DNA from 2 places in the Vibrio sp. VPAP30 genome. Region 1 is predicted to be linked to the other one. Evidence: predicted binding sites of a transcription regulator. Region 1 holds the regulator's gene; the other holds the start of a gene.

Region 1 (7,532 bases):
TATGTATCGACCTAACGAGAGGTATGGCTCTTCTCTGCACAGTTGTCTTTCCAGTGCCAACACATCTTCATACTGGTAATCGCCCATGTACTCCATATTTCCTATGTAGTCACTAAAACAGCGAATACCAGACTTGCCACAAATTAAAAAGCCAGCGTCTTCAATCCACTGGTAGACCTCTTCAGGTCTTAAGCCTTTTTGTGGCTGCAATTTAAATCTTTTGCGATGCGGCATTCCATCCAATACATGAGGAACATTGCCACACACGACATTCTTATAGACCAGACCATGGTGGTTGTAGAACATGACGGATGCCATGCCACCAGGTTTAACTTGTTCTAAGACTTTTTCTAGAGCAGGTTGAGGGTCTGCTAACCATTCCATCACCGCATGAAACAGGACTACATCCACTGGGGACTCTAAGTGCTGGTCAATCGATTGGACTGGCGAATGAATGAAGCGATACTGCTCAAGCAGGTCATTATTTGCAATATCCTGCTCTGCCAACAGCAGCATTTCAGAAGATAGATCACATAACGCGACATGATGTCCGAGCTTAGCCAGCTTTTGCGACATTTGTGCCAAACCACCTCCGGCATCTAGCACATTGAGTCGCTTATTTGCCCCATCAACAGCATTAAGTATCTGTTGAAGATCTTCCCAAACAATGACTTGGCGAATCTCTCCTTTGTCAGAACCGTAAATATTTTTTGCAAATTTGTGGGCAATATCGTCGAAATTGCGGTCTTCAGTCACAGCAGCTTAGGTTATCATGTCTAATCGTGCTGCTATTCTGTCATAAGAAAAGCAGGAATAAAGAGGCTTTCTCTTAAATTATAATCAATTGATGTTTTTTCGGACTATTTAAGTATGTTTGAGCTGAAAAAAGTTGTGTCTTCTCTACTTATGCCGCTTCCGGCGATGCTAATCATCGGGTTATTCGGCTTAATGTTGATCATGTTTACTCGTAAACAGAAGACAGGCTGCTTTGTTGTTCTATTCTCTTTCATCGGTATCTTCCTTATCGCCTTTCAACCAATCTCTTCTCGTTTGTTGATGCCGCTTGAACGCCAATACTCCGCCTTTTTCCCCGTTGACGAATCTATCGACTACGTTATGGTGTTGGGCAGTGGTCATGTGGTTGACGATAAAATACCTCCTACGTCTGAGCTTAGTCGTACTGGGTTAATGCGCCTTGCTGAAGGTATTCGCATTATGCGTATCTACCCTGGTTCCAAACTCATTTTATCGGGTTACTCGGGGGGGTCTGAAGTGAGTAATGCGCGTATGATGGCTAAAGTTGCCCTAGCGCTTGGTGTATCTAAGTCGGATATTATTTTGTTAGAAACCGCAAAAGATACTTGGGAAGAAGCGAGACAAGCGGCAGCTTTCGTCAATACCAAAAAACTGGTTGTGGTTACTTCAGCGAGCCATATGAAGCGGGCACTTAACGAATTCCATGCTGCTGGGCTTAAACCCTACCCAGCTCCCACCAATTATTTGGCTCATAACAACATTAGCCAAGCATGGGAAAAATACACACCCAAAGGTAAGTACCTCGAGCAAACTGAACGATACTGGCACGAGACATTGGGCCGAATCTGGCAAACCTTGAGAGATTGGGCGTCAGACTACGAAGAGCAAGCTCTTCAAGCCTCTGAAAGCAAACTGTAACTATCAGTATCTCTAGGTAGAAAAATACCGAGGCAAGCCTCGGTATTTTTATGCAAGTCACATGTTCCAACCGTCGAATTTAATCACCCGCGAACATATAGCCTTCACCATGAACGGTAACAAAAATCTGCGGATTCTTTGGATCGAACTCCATCTTAGCTCGCATGCGACGAATCAACACATCAATCGTGCGATCATTCGGCGCATCAACACGATGGCTGATCATATTCAAAATACGCTCACGGCTGAGAACCTGATTCGGGTATGAAGACAAAGCAACCAGCAGCTCATACTCTGCTTTAGTCAGCTTCACAGGCTCTCCATTTCGGCTTAAAGCGCGGCGCTGAACATCAAACGTCCACTCGCCAAAGCGAACAACATTATCATCTTGCTTCGCTGCGCTATCCACTCCTGACGAATTACGTGCAGCGGAAATTCGCCACAATAAGTTCTTAACTCGAACCAGTAGCTCTCGTAATTCAAAAGGTTTAGTGACATAGTCATCGGCGCCCATTTCGAGGCCAACAATTTTGTCGATGCTGTCCGTGCGTCCTGTTACTAGGATAATTCCAATGTCTGATTGACTGCGTAGTTCGCGAGTTAGCATTAATCCATCTTCACCCGGTAGATTAATATCCAACATCACCAAATCAATCGCGTTGTTTTGTAGCATGTCTCGCATCTGCTCACCGCTTTCTGCTTCGCTGACTTGGTAACCTTCGTTCTGAAAGTAGCCAACGAGCTTGCTGCGAGTCACTACGTCATCTTCTACTACTAGTACATGATAACTCATCTGCACCACTTAATTTGCATTGGGAATAGTTCTATCATTTATTCTATTCATAAATAGTAACATTTCTAGTATTTATCACTTTAAAAACGAGAAAGATGATTTTTTATTGATTCAAGACAAAACCTCCGCCCTTGTTAATAAATGCTCATAATTCGTCTTTTATTGTCACGTAAGCCATTACCGCTATTCATTTTTATTAGTTACACTAATAGGTAGTTATTTTGGGAGTGATACCTAATGCAAGAAATCAAAGCATTCAACGAAAAACGTGCAGAAATCTATTGGTGGCTTTCAAGCCTTTACGCCAAAGAGCTAACCGAAGAGAACCTTGAGCAGTACCATTCAGCTCAAATCCGCTCTTTCCTTACTGGCCTTGGCGAGAATGCCGATCTCAAACCGTCGATTGATCGTGTCATTGACGCACTCAATCGCTTGATCGATCGCGAAGATGCTCAGCTTGAATTAGCCGCTGACTTTTGTGATCTGTTTTTGAAATCTGACCGCGACTCTGCACTGCCTTATGCTTCTATGTACATCGGCGAGTCGGGCCTACTCGATGACAAGCCGGCGAAAGAGATGGAAGCGTTAATGCTAGAGCATGGCGTTGCTGTCGATGAAAGCTTAAACGAGCCTGCTGATCACATTGCCATTGAACTCGATTTTCTAGGCAATCTCATCATTCGCTCCAATGAACTCGAACAAGAGCGCCATATTGAAGAAGCACTTATCGAGCAAGAGAGCTTCATTCGCCAGCACATTCTAAGCTGGGCACCTAAGTTTTCGGCTAAGTGCCAAACGCTCGATGAGTTCGGTTTTTACTCTGCTATTACGTCTCTAACAGTGGCATTCTTGGAATTGGACTGCGCATACTTAATCGGCGAGTAGAGTCTGACAATGTGAACTGGCACAGGTCAGGACAACGAATTTTGTTTGCCCTCAGTCAGATTGCGGTCTAAAATCGTGACCGCAAACGATAAAAATGAACTATTCAAATACAAACCGCTAAATAAGAGCGGTTTTTGTGTTTCTGATACTTTCTGCCAACTTATTCTAAACTGAATATATTCTCGTGGCAGTCATCGACAGGACAGAATTTATGGCCACTATTAAAGATGTTGCTCGCCTTGCAGGTGTTTCAACAACCACCGTGTCTCACGTCATCAACAAGACACGCTTTGTTGCAGAAGCGACACAAGAAAAAGTGATGGAAGCGGTAAATGAGCTTAACTACGCGCCAAGTGCCGTTGCGCGAAGCCTTAAGTGCAACACAACTCGCACAATTGGTATGCTAGTTACTCAATCGACTAACCTATTTTTCTCTGAAGTTATCGACGGCGTAGAAAGCTACTGTTATCGCCAAGGTTACACTCTGATCTTGTGTAACACAGGTGGTATCTATGAAAAGCAGCGTGACTACATTCGTATGCTTGCTGAAAAGCGGGTAGATGGCATTCTAGTCATGTGTTCCGATCTGACTGAAGAGCTGAGCGAGATGTTAGATCGCCACAAGGACATCCCTAAAGTTGTTATGGATTGGGGGCCAGAAAGCTCTCAAGCAGATAAGATCATCGACAACTCAGAAGAAGGTGGATACCTTGCGACCAAGTATTTAATCGAGCATGGCCACAAGGAGATTGCTTGCCTGAGCGGTCACTTTGAAAAAGCAGCTTGTGTCGAACGTATTCGAGGCTTCAAGCGTGCTATGGCTGAAGCTAAACTGCCCGTCAATGAAGACTGGATCTTAGAAGGCAACTTTGAGTGTGATACCGCGGTATTGGCGGCAGATAAGATCGTAGCAATGGATAACAAGCCGACAGCTGTGTTCTGTTTCAACGATACAATGGCATTAGGCCTGATGAGTCGATTACAGCAGAAAGGCATTCAAATCCCGCAAGATATGTCGGTGATTGGTTACGACAATATTGAGCTTGCAGAATACTTCTCTCCTCCACTAACAACGGTTCACCAACCAAAACGACGTGTAGGTAAAAACGCCTTTGAGATCCTTCTAGAGCGCATTAAAGATAAAGAACATGACAAACGCGTGTTCGAAATGCACCCTGAAATCGTCGAGCGTAAAACCGTTCGCAATCTAAATAAGTAACCTCAAGTCAAACGCTTAGCTAGTAGTCGTTTTATTGGCTAAGCGTATATATCCCCCCTATTTATTGAACCAATATCACATTTATCCCATTCAAATGTGATGCTCTGCGCAGTTTTATTTATTCTTAAAATGTTCGATTAATGCCACGAACAGGGCAAACCACTCCGAAAGGGTGGGACGCAAAGCCTCCGGCCTTAAACAATTTATTGTCTGGTAGCGGGGTTGCCGATGGCGAATATGCAAACTGTCATACCGTTTTTACTTGTTCTTGAGCTCGTATGACACCTTACTGACATTGTATCTGCATTATTTTGCTAATCTCTCGGACCTGCATTGGTGGCGTATACATATACACCGAGAAAACACAGCATGGATAAACCAATACTAAAAGACTCAATGCGTTTGTTTGAGCAGTTAGGCCATATTAAGTCTCGCTCAATGTTTGGTGGTTTTGGCATTTTTGCCGATGACACCATGTTCGCACTTGTAGTCAACGATAAGCTTCACGTACGCGCGGATGCCACTCTCGCTAAACAGTTTAAATCTCAAGGGCTCGAACCCTATGTTTACAAAAAACGTGGTTTCCCTGTCGTAACTAAGTACTTTGCTTTGTGTGACGATTTGGCGTCAGACAGCAGTAAAGCCCTAGAGATTGCTAACGTCGCACTCAGAGCAGCGAACGTAGAAAAACAAAGTCAGTCGCAAGCAAAACCAAATCGCTTGAAAGATCTACCTAACCTAAGGCTCGCTACTGAGAGAATGCTTAAAAAGGCAGGTATTGAGTCGGTTAAAAACCTTGAAGACGTCGGTGCAGTTCACGCTTTCAAAGCCATTCAATCCACACACTCTGCCGATGTAAATATCGAACTTTTATGGGCATTGGAAGGCGCGATCAACGGAACTCACTGGTCGGTCATTCCTCAAAGCCGTCGTCAAGAGCTATTAACTCAAGTTAGTTAATCAAGCAGTACTTATCTAAGAAGTCAGCCACAGCGCTGACTTTTTTATTTTTATCCATCGCAATGAAATTTGCTGCTTGCTTTCCCTGTCTTGTCTAGTAACACTTAATACATCTATCCTCGATGTAAGATGGAGCAGCTTCAACATGAATAAAAAAATCGTCCTTGGTATTCTCTTCGTTGCACTAATTGTTTTACTAGGCGTAAACTTTGGTCAATATCTCACGCTGGAAAATGCGAAAGCCCAACAAGCTGAGTTGGCTACCTTTATTGCCGACAACTTTACGGTTGCAGCGGCCACTTATTTTCTGGCTTACATAGCTATTACGGCCTTTTCTATCCCCGGAGCTGCAGTTGTGACGCTGCTAGGCGCCGCACTATTTGGTTTCTGGACTAGCCTACTGCTGGTTTCATTCGCCAGTACAATAGGTGCAACCCTTGCATTTTTAAGTAGTCGATATTTGCTACGTGATTGGGTACAGAGCAAATTTGGTGAGAAACTCAATGCCATTAACCAAGGCGTTGAGAAAGACGGTGCATTCTACCTTTTTTCTCTTCGCTTGATTCCAGTGTTCCCATTTTTCCTGATCAACTTGCTCATGGGTTTAACCCCAATCGCAACGGTACGTTTTTACCTTGTTAGCCAATTAGGCATGTTGCCTGGCACCGCTGTCTACTTGAACGCTGGCACGCAACTGGCTCAAATTGAAAGCTTGTCTGGCATAGTGTCTCCGACGGTGCTGGCATCTTTTGCCTTATTGGGACTGTTCCCCGTCATTGCTAAATGGATCATGGCGAAGGTTAAGGCCTCTCCTTCAACTTCAAATGGCAATGCTTGATGAGAATCTACTCGGCATCGACACCTACCGAAGCTCACATTGTTTGTGAGCTTTTAAAGTCTTGCCATATCGAATGTGAAGTACGCGGAGAAGGCGTATTTGGCTTACAGGGTGAAGTGCCATTTGGAGAGAGCAGCGAACCTTACATCTGGCTGCTGAATCACAGTCAAATCATTCAAGCCAATGCAGTCATCAAAGAGTTTAGGAATGCGCAGATAGGTTCAAATTGGAACTGTAGCAATTGTGGTGAGTCCAACGAGTCCCAGTTTGGCGCATGTTGGCAATGCGGCGAAACTGCACCTTAACTGTTAGGCGCTTTAATTTGCTGCTGAATAAACGAAATTGAGTGGTGATTGAACTCTTCTGGTCGTTCAACGTTACAAACGTGTCCGCAGTCACGAATTTCTTGAAGCTGACTCTGCCTATGGACTGCGACCATCTCTTTCACGGGCTGGATAAACATATAGTCCCGTTCTCCCATCAAATAGAGGGTTGGTATTGGTAACTCTCTATCTTTGAAATACTTCATCAGAGGATTGACTTCGGCAGTAAGGATAAACCAACGCTTAAATTCTTTTTGACACAGTTTCTTTGCTTCGTGGATAAATAGGTGTCGAGACTCTCTTTGAGTACGCTGTGGCATCACGATATAAGCAAATAGGCTATACAGCCACATGTAAGGCACGACATGCTTACACATACCGCCTAAACGGACCAATATCTGTGAACGCACGTTAAACCGCGTGACAGCGCCGCCAAGCACCATTGACTTTACTCGATCTGTCGCAAGCTCTGCCAAATTTCGAACAATAATCGTACCCAGTGACATTCCAACAAAATGCGCTGAACGAATCTTAAGATGATCTAGTACCTTTAAGATGTCCATTGTTACCGATTTGAATGTGTAGCGATTGGCGATCAGCTCTTTGATCAGTTGGTTGGATTTGCCGTGACCTCGAAGGTCGATTAGCAACAAATTAAAGTGCTGCTTGTACGCTTTAATCTGTTTAAACCAGATTGATGAACTTCCACCAGCACCATGCACAAAAACGACCCATTCATCGCTTGTTGGGTGGGCATAGGTTTTGTGGAAAAGTAAAGCGTCACTCATATTTAAAAACGAATACTCAAGTTCAAAATTTGGTTACGGAGATTAGCATAAA
Region 2 (7,532 bases), on a different contig from region 1:
ATATCCGCGCTCCTTTTACAGGTACGGTTGGTTTTATTGATTTTAGCCGTGGCAAGATGGTCAGTGTCGGGGCTGAGCTACTGAGCTTAGATGATCTGTCCGTAATGCGTTTGGATCTGCAAGTGCCAGAGCGCTATTTGTCTCAGTTATCGAAGGGAATGAAAGTCACCGCAACCACCGCGGCATGGCAAGGTCAGTCGTTTAATGGCGAAGTGGTCGGTATTGACTCTCGCATTAACCAAGAAACATTGAACCTACGTGTAAGGATTCATTTCTCGAACCCAGAGCAACAGCTAAAACCTGGCATGTTAGTGTCTGCCGAGATGGATTTTCCAGCGATTGAAGCCCCTATTATTCCAGTTCAAGCCCTCGAGTATTCGGGAACCAAACGTTTTGTCTACTTAGTAAATGAAAGTGGCACGGCGACACGCACTGAAGTGACATTGGGTGCGCGTGTTGACAATCAAGTGGTGATTGAACAAGGGCTATCAATTGGCGATAAGATTGTGGTGCAGGGCATTGTCAACATGCGTGATGGTGTTGTTGTTGCCGAACTGGGCAGCGATGGGCGCCCGCAAAAGACATCTAACAGTCAAGAAGGGGCTAACTAATGCTGTTATCTGATGTTTCAGTTAAAAGACCCGTTGCCGCTGTTGTACTCAGCCTCTTATTGTGTGTGTTTGGTATTGTTTCGTTTAATAAGCTTGCCGTGCGTGAAATGCCAGATATAGAAAGCCCGGTGGTCTCGATCAACACTCGTTATGATGGAGCGTCTGCGACCATTATTGAGAGTCAAATAACCTCAGTACTTGAGGATCAGCTGTCTGGCATTAGTGGTATCGATGAGATTTCTTCAACGACACGCAACAGTAGTTCAAGAATTACCATCACTTTCGAATTGGGGTATGACCTTAACACTGGCGTCAGTGACGTTCGAGATGCGGTAGCACGGGCTCAGCGAGCATTGCCTGATGAAGCTGATGATCCGGTTGTTTTTAAGAATAATGGATCGGGTGAGGCGTCTCTGTATATCAACCTAAGCTCGTCCGAAATGGATCGTACTCAGTTGACTGATTATGTCGACCGTGTGCTTCTTGACCGTTTTAGTCTTATTTCTGGGGTTAGTTCGGTTGATGTGTCGGGTGGATTGTACAAAGTGATGTACGTTAAGCTCAAGCCTGACCAAATGGCGGGGCGGGGTGTTACTGCTTCAGATATCACAACAGCGTTACGTAGTGAAAACGTTGAAAACCCAGGTGGTGAGGTGCGCAACGATCAAATAGTAATGTCTGTGCGAACCGCACGTAGCTATAACCAAGCGGAAGATTTTGAATACCTCGTTGTCAAACGAGCATCTGATAACTCCCCTATCTATCTAAAAGATGTTGCTGATGTTTTTATTGGTGCAGAGAACGAAAACTCGACTTTTAAGAGTGATGGCGTAGTCAATGTTAGTATGGGGATCGTGCCGCAATCCGATGCTAATCCGCTAGACGTGGCAACTAGAGTGCATCAGCAAGTTGAAAACATTCAGCAGTTTTTACCTGAGGGCACCCGTTTGGCGATCGATTATGACTCGACGGTGTTTATTGAGCGTTCGATCTCTGAAGTCTATAGCACGCTGTTTATTACTGGTGGCCTGGTGATCTTGGTGTTGTACATATTTATCGGCCAAGCGCGCGCAACCTTAATCCCCGCTGTAACCGTACCTGTTTCTCTGATCTCTTCGTTTATCGCCGCTTATTACTTTGGCTTTTCAATCAATCTAATTACCTTGATGGCTCTAATTCTATCCATTGGTTTGGTGGTTGATGATGCCATTGTGGTGGTAGAAAACATCTTCCATCATATTGAGCGCGGTGAGAAACCACTCTTAGCCGCTTATAAGGGGACACGTGAAGTTGGTTTCGCGGTTGTTGCCACAACATTGGTGCTAGTAATGGTCTTCCTACCAATCTCCTTTATGGATGGCATGGTCGGCTTACTGTTTACCGAGTTCTCTGTTCTTCTAGCGATGTCGGTGATTTTTTCCTCTTTGATTGCTTTAACGCTAACACCTGTACTCGGCAGCAAACTATTAAAAGCTAATGTTAAACCAAATCGTTTTAATCAGTTTATCGATAACATGTTTGCTCACCTTGAAAAAGGCTACCGTAAAATACTGAAAGGGGCACTTAGTTGGAAATGGGCAGCGCCGTTAGTCATTATGGCTTGTGTCGGTGGTAGCTGGGGGTTAATGCAGCAAGTTCCAGCTCAATTAGCGCCTTCAGAAGATCGCGGCGTTATTTTCGCCTTCGCTCGCGGTGCTGATGCAACCAGTTACAACCGTATGGCAGCGAACATGGATATCATTGAAGAACGTTTGATGCCTCTGCTTGGGCAAGGCTTCCTCAAATCCTTCAGTATTCAATCACCAGCTTTTGGTGGCAACGCAGGTGACCAAACGGGTTTTGTTATCATGATCCTTGAAGATTGGAACGATCGTGATGTCACCGCGCAACAAGCGTTAGGTGAAGTGCGTAAAGCGCTTGCGGGTGTTGCTGATGTCAGAGTGTTTCCATTTATGCCAGGTTTCCGTGGTGGTTCGAGTGAACCTGTTCAATTTGTGTTGGGCGGTTCCGACTATGCCGAGCTTAAACTCTGGGCGGAAAAATTAGAGCAACTGGCTGAAGACTCCCCTTATATGGAAGGTGCGGACATCAACTACTCAGAAAGAACGCCAGAGCTGGTTGTGTCGGTTGATAAACAGCGTGCAGCCGAGCTTGGTATCAGCGTTCAGGAAATATCTGAAACCCTTGAGATTATGCTTGGTGGCAAAAGTGAGACGACTTTTGTCGAGCGCGGTGAAGAGTATGACGTTTATTTGCGAGGCGATGAGAACAGCTTCAATAATGCGGCAGATTTAAGCCAGATCTACATGCGTACCGCCGCTGGTGAACTTGTTACCTTAGATGCAGTGACTAAGATTGAGGAAGTCGCTTCTTCGATTCGCTTATCGCACTACAACAAACAAAAGGCGGTGACGATTACAGCAAACTTGTCGGACGGTTATACCCTAGGAGATGCGCTCGATTTCTTAGACCAGCAAGCGATAGAGTTACTGCCTGGGGATATTTCAGTTAGCTACTCTGGTGAGTCAAAAGACTACAAAGAGAACCAATCGAGCATTTTAGTCGTATTTGGTTTAGCGCTGCTGGTGGCCTACTTAGTTCTAGCGGCTCAGTTCGAAAGTTTTATCAACCCATTAGTGGTGATGTTTACAGTGCCTATGGGCGTTTTGGGTGGATTCCTTGGGCTATTTTTGATGGGACAAGGCCTCAACATTTATAGCCAAATTGGCATGATCATGTTGATTGGTATGGTGACTAAGAACGGCATCTTGATAGTTGAATTCGCTAACCAGCTTCGCGATCGTGGCATTGAGTTTGAGAAGGCCATTGTTGACGCTTCAGCGCGGCGTTTGCGTCCTATTATGATGACGGCATTCACTACATTGGCTGGAGCCATCCCATTGATTCTGTCTACGGGGGCTGGCTATGAAAGCCGCGTAGCTGTAGGTACGGTAATCTTCTTTGGTATGGGCTTTGCGACACTCGTTACTCTGTTTGTGATTCCAGCTATGTACCGCTTGATTTCTGCAAGCACACAATCACCTGGTCATGTGGAAGCAGAGCTAAACAAGGAGCTAAGCCACGATGTGAAAGCGCGTGTTTCGCACGGAGAGTTGGAGTAAAGGCGGACTGCGTCCTTGGAACGCTCCGCTACGAGATCGGGCTTCGCTCTGCGAGAATTTGGAACGGGCTTCGCCCTTCGAGAACACTGCGTTTCGAGAGTTGAGATGGACTTCGTCCTTCGAGAAAATTGTCATTCCTTAGAGCGACGAAGGAGCGAGTAAGGAATCTCTAACAAGGTTCCCATCCGCTTGAAGAGATCCCCAACTCGTTCGTACCTCACTCTTGAGGATGACGAGATTGAAAAAAAACAAAGGGTTGACATATAGTGTCAACCCTTCTCGCTTCTCGCTTCTCGCTAACCGTAATTAACACTATAACGCGTTGGCTTATGGTTCATGGCCAATACAAGGTTGAGCGCCACAGCACCGATGATTGAAAGTGCGATAACCTGTGGTGAGACGAAGAAGAATGACGCGACCAAAATGCAAAAATCGATAGCTAGCTGGGATTTGCCAACAGAAATACCAAATTTGTCTTGGATGAATAGGCACAGGACGTTGAATCCACCAAGGCTTGAGCGGTGGCGGAAGAGAATTAGCATCCCTAACCCCATTAGTAAACCACCTGCGACCGCACAATAGACCTGATTTATTGTATCTAAGCTAATCACTAAATAGAGATGATCGGCAAAAACCGACACCAAAGCACCAGAAATAGCACTATTAAATGCAAAGCGAGAACCAAATCGTTTCCAAGCCAACAGGTAAAAAGGACAATTAGCCACAAAGTAGAGCGTACCAAAAGAGAGTGAGACGAATTGACTCGCTAATAGCGCAAGTCCGGTCGTCCCTCCAGTGAGTAGTGAGGCTGACTGTAAAAAGAAAACGCCTTGGGCAACAAGAAAGGTGCCCGTTAAAATTGCGATCCAGTCTTCTCTTCTTGAGTGTTTTTCCATCAGATTGAAATTTAATCGCTGAATAATGGCGTGCATACTATTTAAAAAATGAGGATTTCGGTAGCTTGAGAGAGAAATTTAAGGTAAACCTATGTAATTATCGTTTTACGGAGTGTAAAGGACAAAATTGACACTTTTCTAAATTATCATTTAGGCAGACGTTCAATATGACATTCCTTGTAGAGCATTATGAAAAAACTGCATGAGAAAAATGTGAATTTTCTCTTTATGACCTAGATCAAATTATGTAAAATGCGCGTCATTAGCTTAATGCAAACGTTTGCGTCAGGTAAAAAACGTCGGTATTGAGGTCAGAAATCAGTTTATTAACATTTTTTAAGTCTTAATCTGAGTCAGGAGATACAGATGCTAAAGCGTGATATGAACATCGCAGATTACGATGCGGAACTGTTCGCAGCAATCCAAGAAGAAACCCTTCGCCAGGAAGAACACATTGAACTTATCGCTTCAGAAAACTACACAAGCCCACGTGTAATGGAAGCGCAAGGTTCTCAGCTGACAAATAAATACGCTGAGGGTTACCCGGGCAAGCGCTACTATGGTGGCTGTGAGTACGTTGATAAAGCAGAAGCTCTTGCTATCGACCGCGCATGCGAGCTTTTCGGTTGTGAGTATGCAAACGTACAGCCACATTCTGGTTCTCAAGCAAACAGCGCTGTTTACATGGCACTTTTAAATCCAGGCGATACGGTTTTAGGTATGAGCCTAGCGCACGGTGGTCACCTGACTCACGGCTCTCCGGTAAACTTCTCTGGTAAGCACTACAACGTTATTCCTTATGGTATCGATGAAGCGGGTCAAATCAACTATGACGAAATGGAGCAACTTGCTCTTGAGCATAAGCCTAAGATGATCATCGGTGGTTTCTCTGCTTACTCTCAAATCGTAGATTGGGCGCGCATGCGTGAAATCGCAGACAAGGCTGGCGCTTGGTTATTTGTTGATATGGCGCACGTTGCTGGTCTAATTGCAGCAGGCGAATACCCGACACCAGTACCACATGCTCATGTTGTTACAACAACTACGCACAAAACGCTAGCAGGCCCACGTGGTGGTCTCATTCTGTCTAATGCTGGCGAAGAGATGTATAAGAAGTTGAACTCAGCAGTATTCCCTGGTGGTCAAGGTGGTCCTCTGATGCACGTTATCGCTGGTAAAGCAGTTGCGTTCAAAGAAGCAATGGAGCCTGAATTCAAAGCTTACCAAGCGCGCGTAGTGAAGAACGCAAAAGCCATGGTTGCTCAGTTCCAAGAACGCGGATACAAAATCGTTTCTAATGGTACTGAAAATCACCTGTTCCTTGTTGACCTAATCGATAAAGACATCACAGGTAAAGACGCAGACGCAGCTTTAGGTGCCGCAAACATCACGGTAAACAAAAACTCAGTGCCAAACGACCCGCGTAGCCCGTTTGTTACTTCAGGTATTCGTGTTGGATCTCCAGCAATCACACGTCGTGGTTTCACTGAAGAAGATGCAAAAGAGTTAGCAAACTGGATGTGTGACGTTTTAGATAACATCGGTAACGAAGACGTTATTGAAGCGACTAAAGCAAAAGTGCTTGAAATTTGTAAGCGCCTACCAGTTTACGCTTAATCAAAATTCTGATTGATTAAAGCACCTCCAACTTGGAGGTGTTTTTTTATGATTTGAAAATGAGAAACAAAAACGGCAGCCGAGGCTGCCGTTTCAAATCTTAGTTGAGCTTATTTGTTTACACTGATTGTCTCACCAGATTTACAACGGAATTGGTAGTATTTAGTGCTTTCGTTGAATTTAGATAGACCTTCACCACTACAGTAGTCTGCGTTGATATCACGCATAGTGTCTAGAGTTGCTTCACTGCGAAGCGCAAATTTAGAGCCATCAGCACATACGATACGTACACGACCATCGTCACTCACTGAATAGGTTTTCACTTCAGTATTACAAAGCTCGAAAGAAGCGTCCATGTAGTTATCTTGCTGAGTTGGTTCAGATGCACAACCTGCAAGAGTAATAGCCACAACAGCGGCAGCAAAAATGTTTTTCATGTATCTATCCAATAATTCGAGTATGTGATGAAAGGTTGATTTAAGTATTATATCAAACCTGTACTTTCATTCTAGTATCAAAGTTGTTTCAGCATTTGATATGGTAGTGGATTGTGGCGGGCGAGTAAAATCAGCACAAATAAAATATGCCTCACGTTCAAAAACGAGAGGCATATAAACTGAATAATCACTTGGTGTTAGCTTACTTCGACACCTTGCGCTTGAAGATCGGCGTGGTAAGAAGAGCGAACAAATGGCCCACATGCTGCGTGAGTAAAGCCAAGTTCAAGTGCAATCTCTTTTAGTTCATCAAACTCTGAAGGTGGAACGTAGCGCTCTACTGGTAAATGATGACGGCTAGGTGCTAGGTATTGGCCTAACGTCAGCATGGTTACACCGTGCGCTCGAAGATCTTTCAATACTTCGACGATCTCTTCTTTCGTCTCACCAAGCCCCATCATGATTCCTGACTTGGTCGGAATATTCGGGTGTTGCTCTTTGAACTTCTGTAGAAGCTGTAGAGACCATTTGTAGTTTGCGCCAGGCCGAGCCTTACGGTACAGGCGAGGTGCTGTTTCTAAGTTATGATTGAAGACATCTGGTGGATTATCTTTCAATAATTCGAGCGCAACATCCATACGGCCGCGGAAGTCAGGTACCAGTGTTTCAATTCTTATGCTTGGATTAAGCGCGCGGATCTCGCGGTTACAGTCAGCAAAGTGCTGTGCGCCACCATCACGTAGATCATCACGGTCAACTGAAGTAATCACTACGTACTTCAGTTTCATATCTTGAATCGTTTTTGCCAGCTTTTGTGGCTCATTTGCTTCAGGCGTAAGAGGGCGACCA

The links. The regulator PurR, encoded in region 1, represses purine synthesis genes. The targets are predictions, from matches to a motif close to TNANGNAAACGTTTNCNTNA.
Region 2: a site for PurR is predicted at 4,898-4,917, ahead of glyA (serine hydroxymethyltransferase). Genes of this name have one in related genera too.

What each region holds. Positions count from the first base shown of each region.
Region 1 is NZ_LBLS01000043.1:492,949-500,480, reverse strand. Features, by position in the region: gene cmoM (tRNA uridine 5-oxyacetic acid(34) methyltransferase CmoM) at 1-756, opposite strand, end outside; gene elyC (envelope biogenesis factor ElyC) at 871-1,674, shown strand; gene torR (two-component system response regulator TorR) at 1,754-2,467, opposite strand; gene torD (molecular chaperone TorD) at 2,705-3,352, shown strand; gene purR (HTH-type transcriptional repressor PurR) at 3,564-4,571, shown strand; cyclic di-GMP riboswitch class I at 4,715-4,801, shown strand; gene ZX61_RS22470 (TfoX/Sxy family DNA transformation protein) at 4,941-5,531, shown strand; gene ZX61_RS22465 (TVP38/TMEM64 family protein) at 5,677-6,369, shown strand; gene ZX61_RS22460 (DUF2007 domain-containing protein) at 6,369-6,674, shown strand; gene ZX61_RS22455 (alpha/beta fold hydrolase) at 6,671-7,480, opposite strand.
Region 2 is NZ_LBLS01000035.1:16,018-23,549, forward strand. Features, by position in the region: gene ZX61_RS14940 (efflux RND transporter periplasmic adaptor subunit) at 1-611, shown strand, start outside; gene vexH (vibriobactin export RND transporter permease subunit VexH) at 611-3,733, shown strand; gene ZX61_RS14950 (YitT family protein) at 4,030-4,629, opposite strand; gene glyA (serine hydroxymethyltransferase) at 4,996-6,246, shown strand; gene ZX61_RS14960 (hypothetical protein) at 6,357-6,683, opposite strand; gene lipA (lipoyl synthase) at 6,881-7,532, opposite strand, start outside.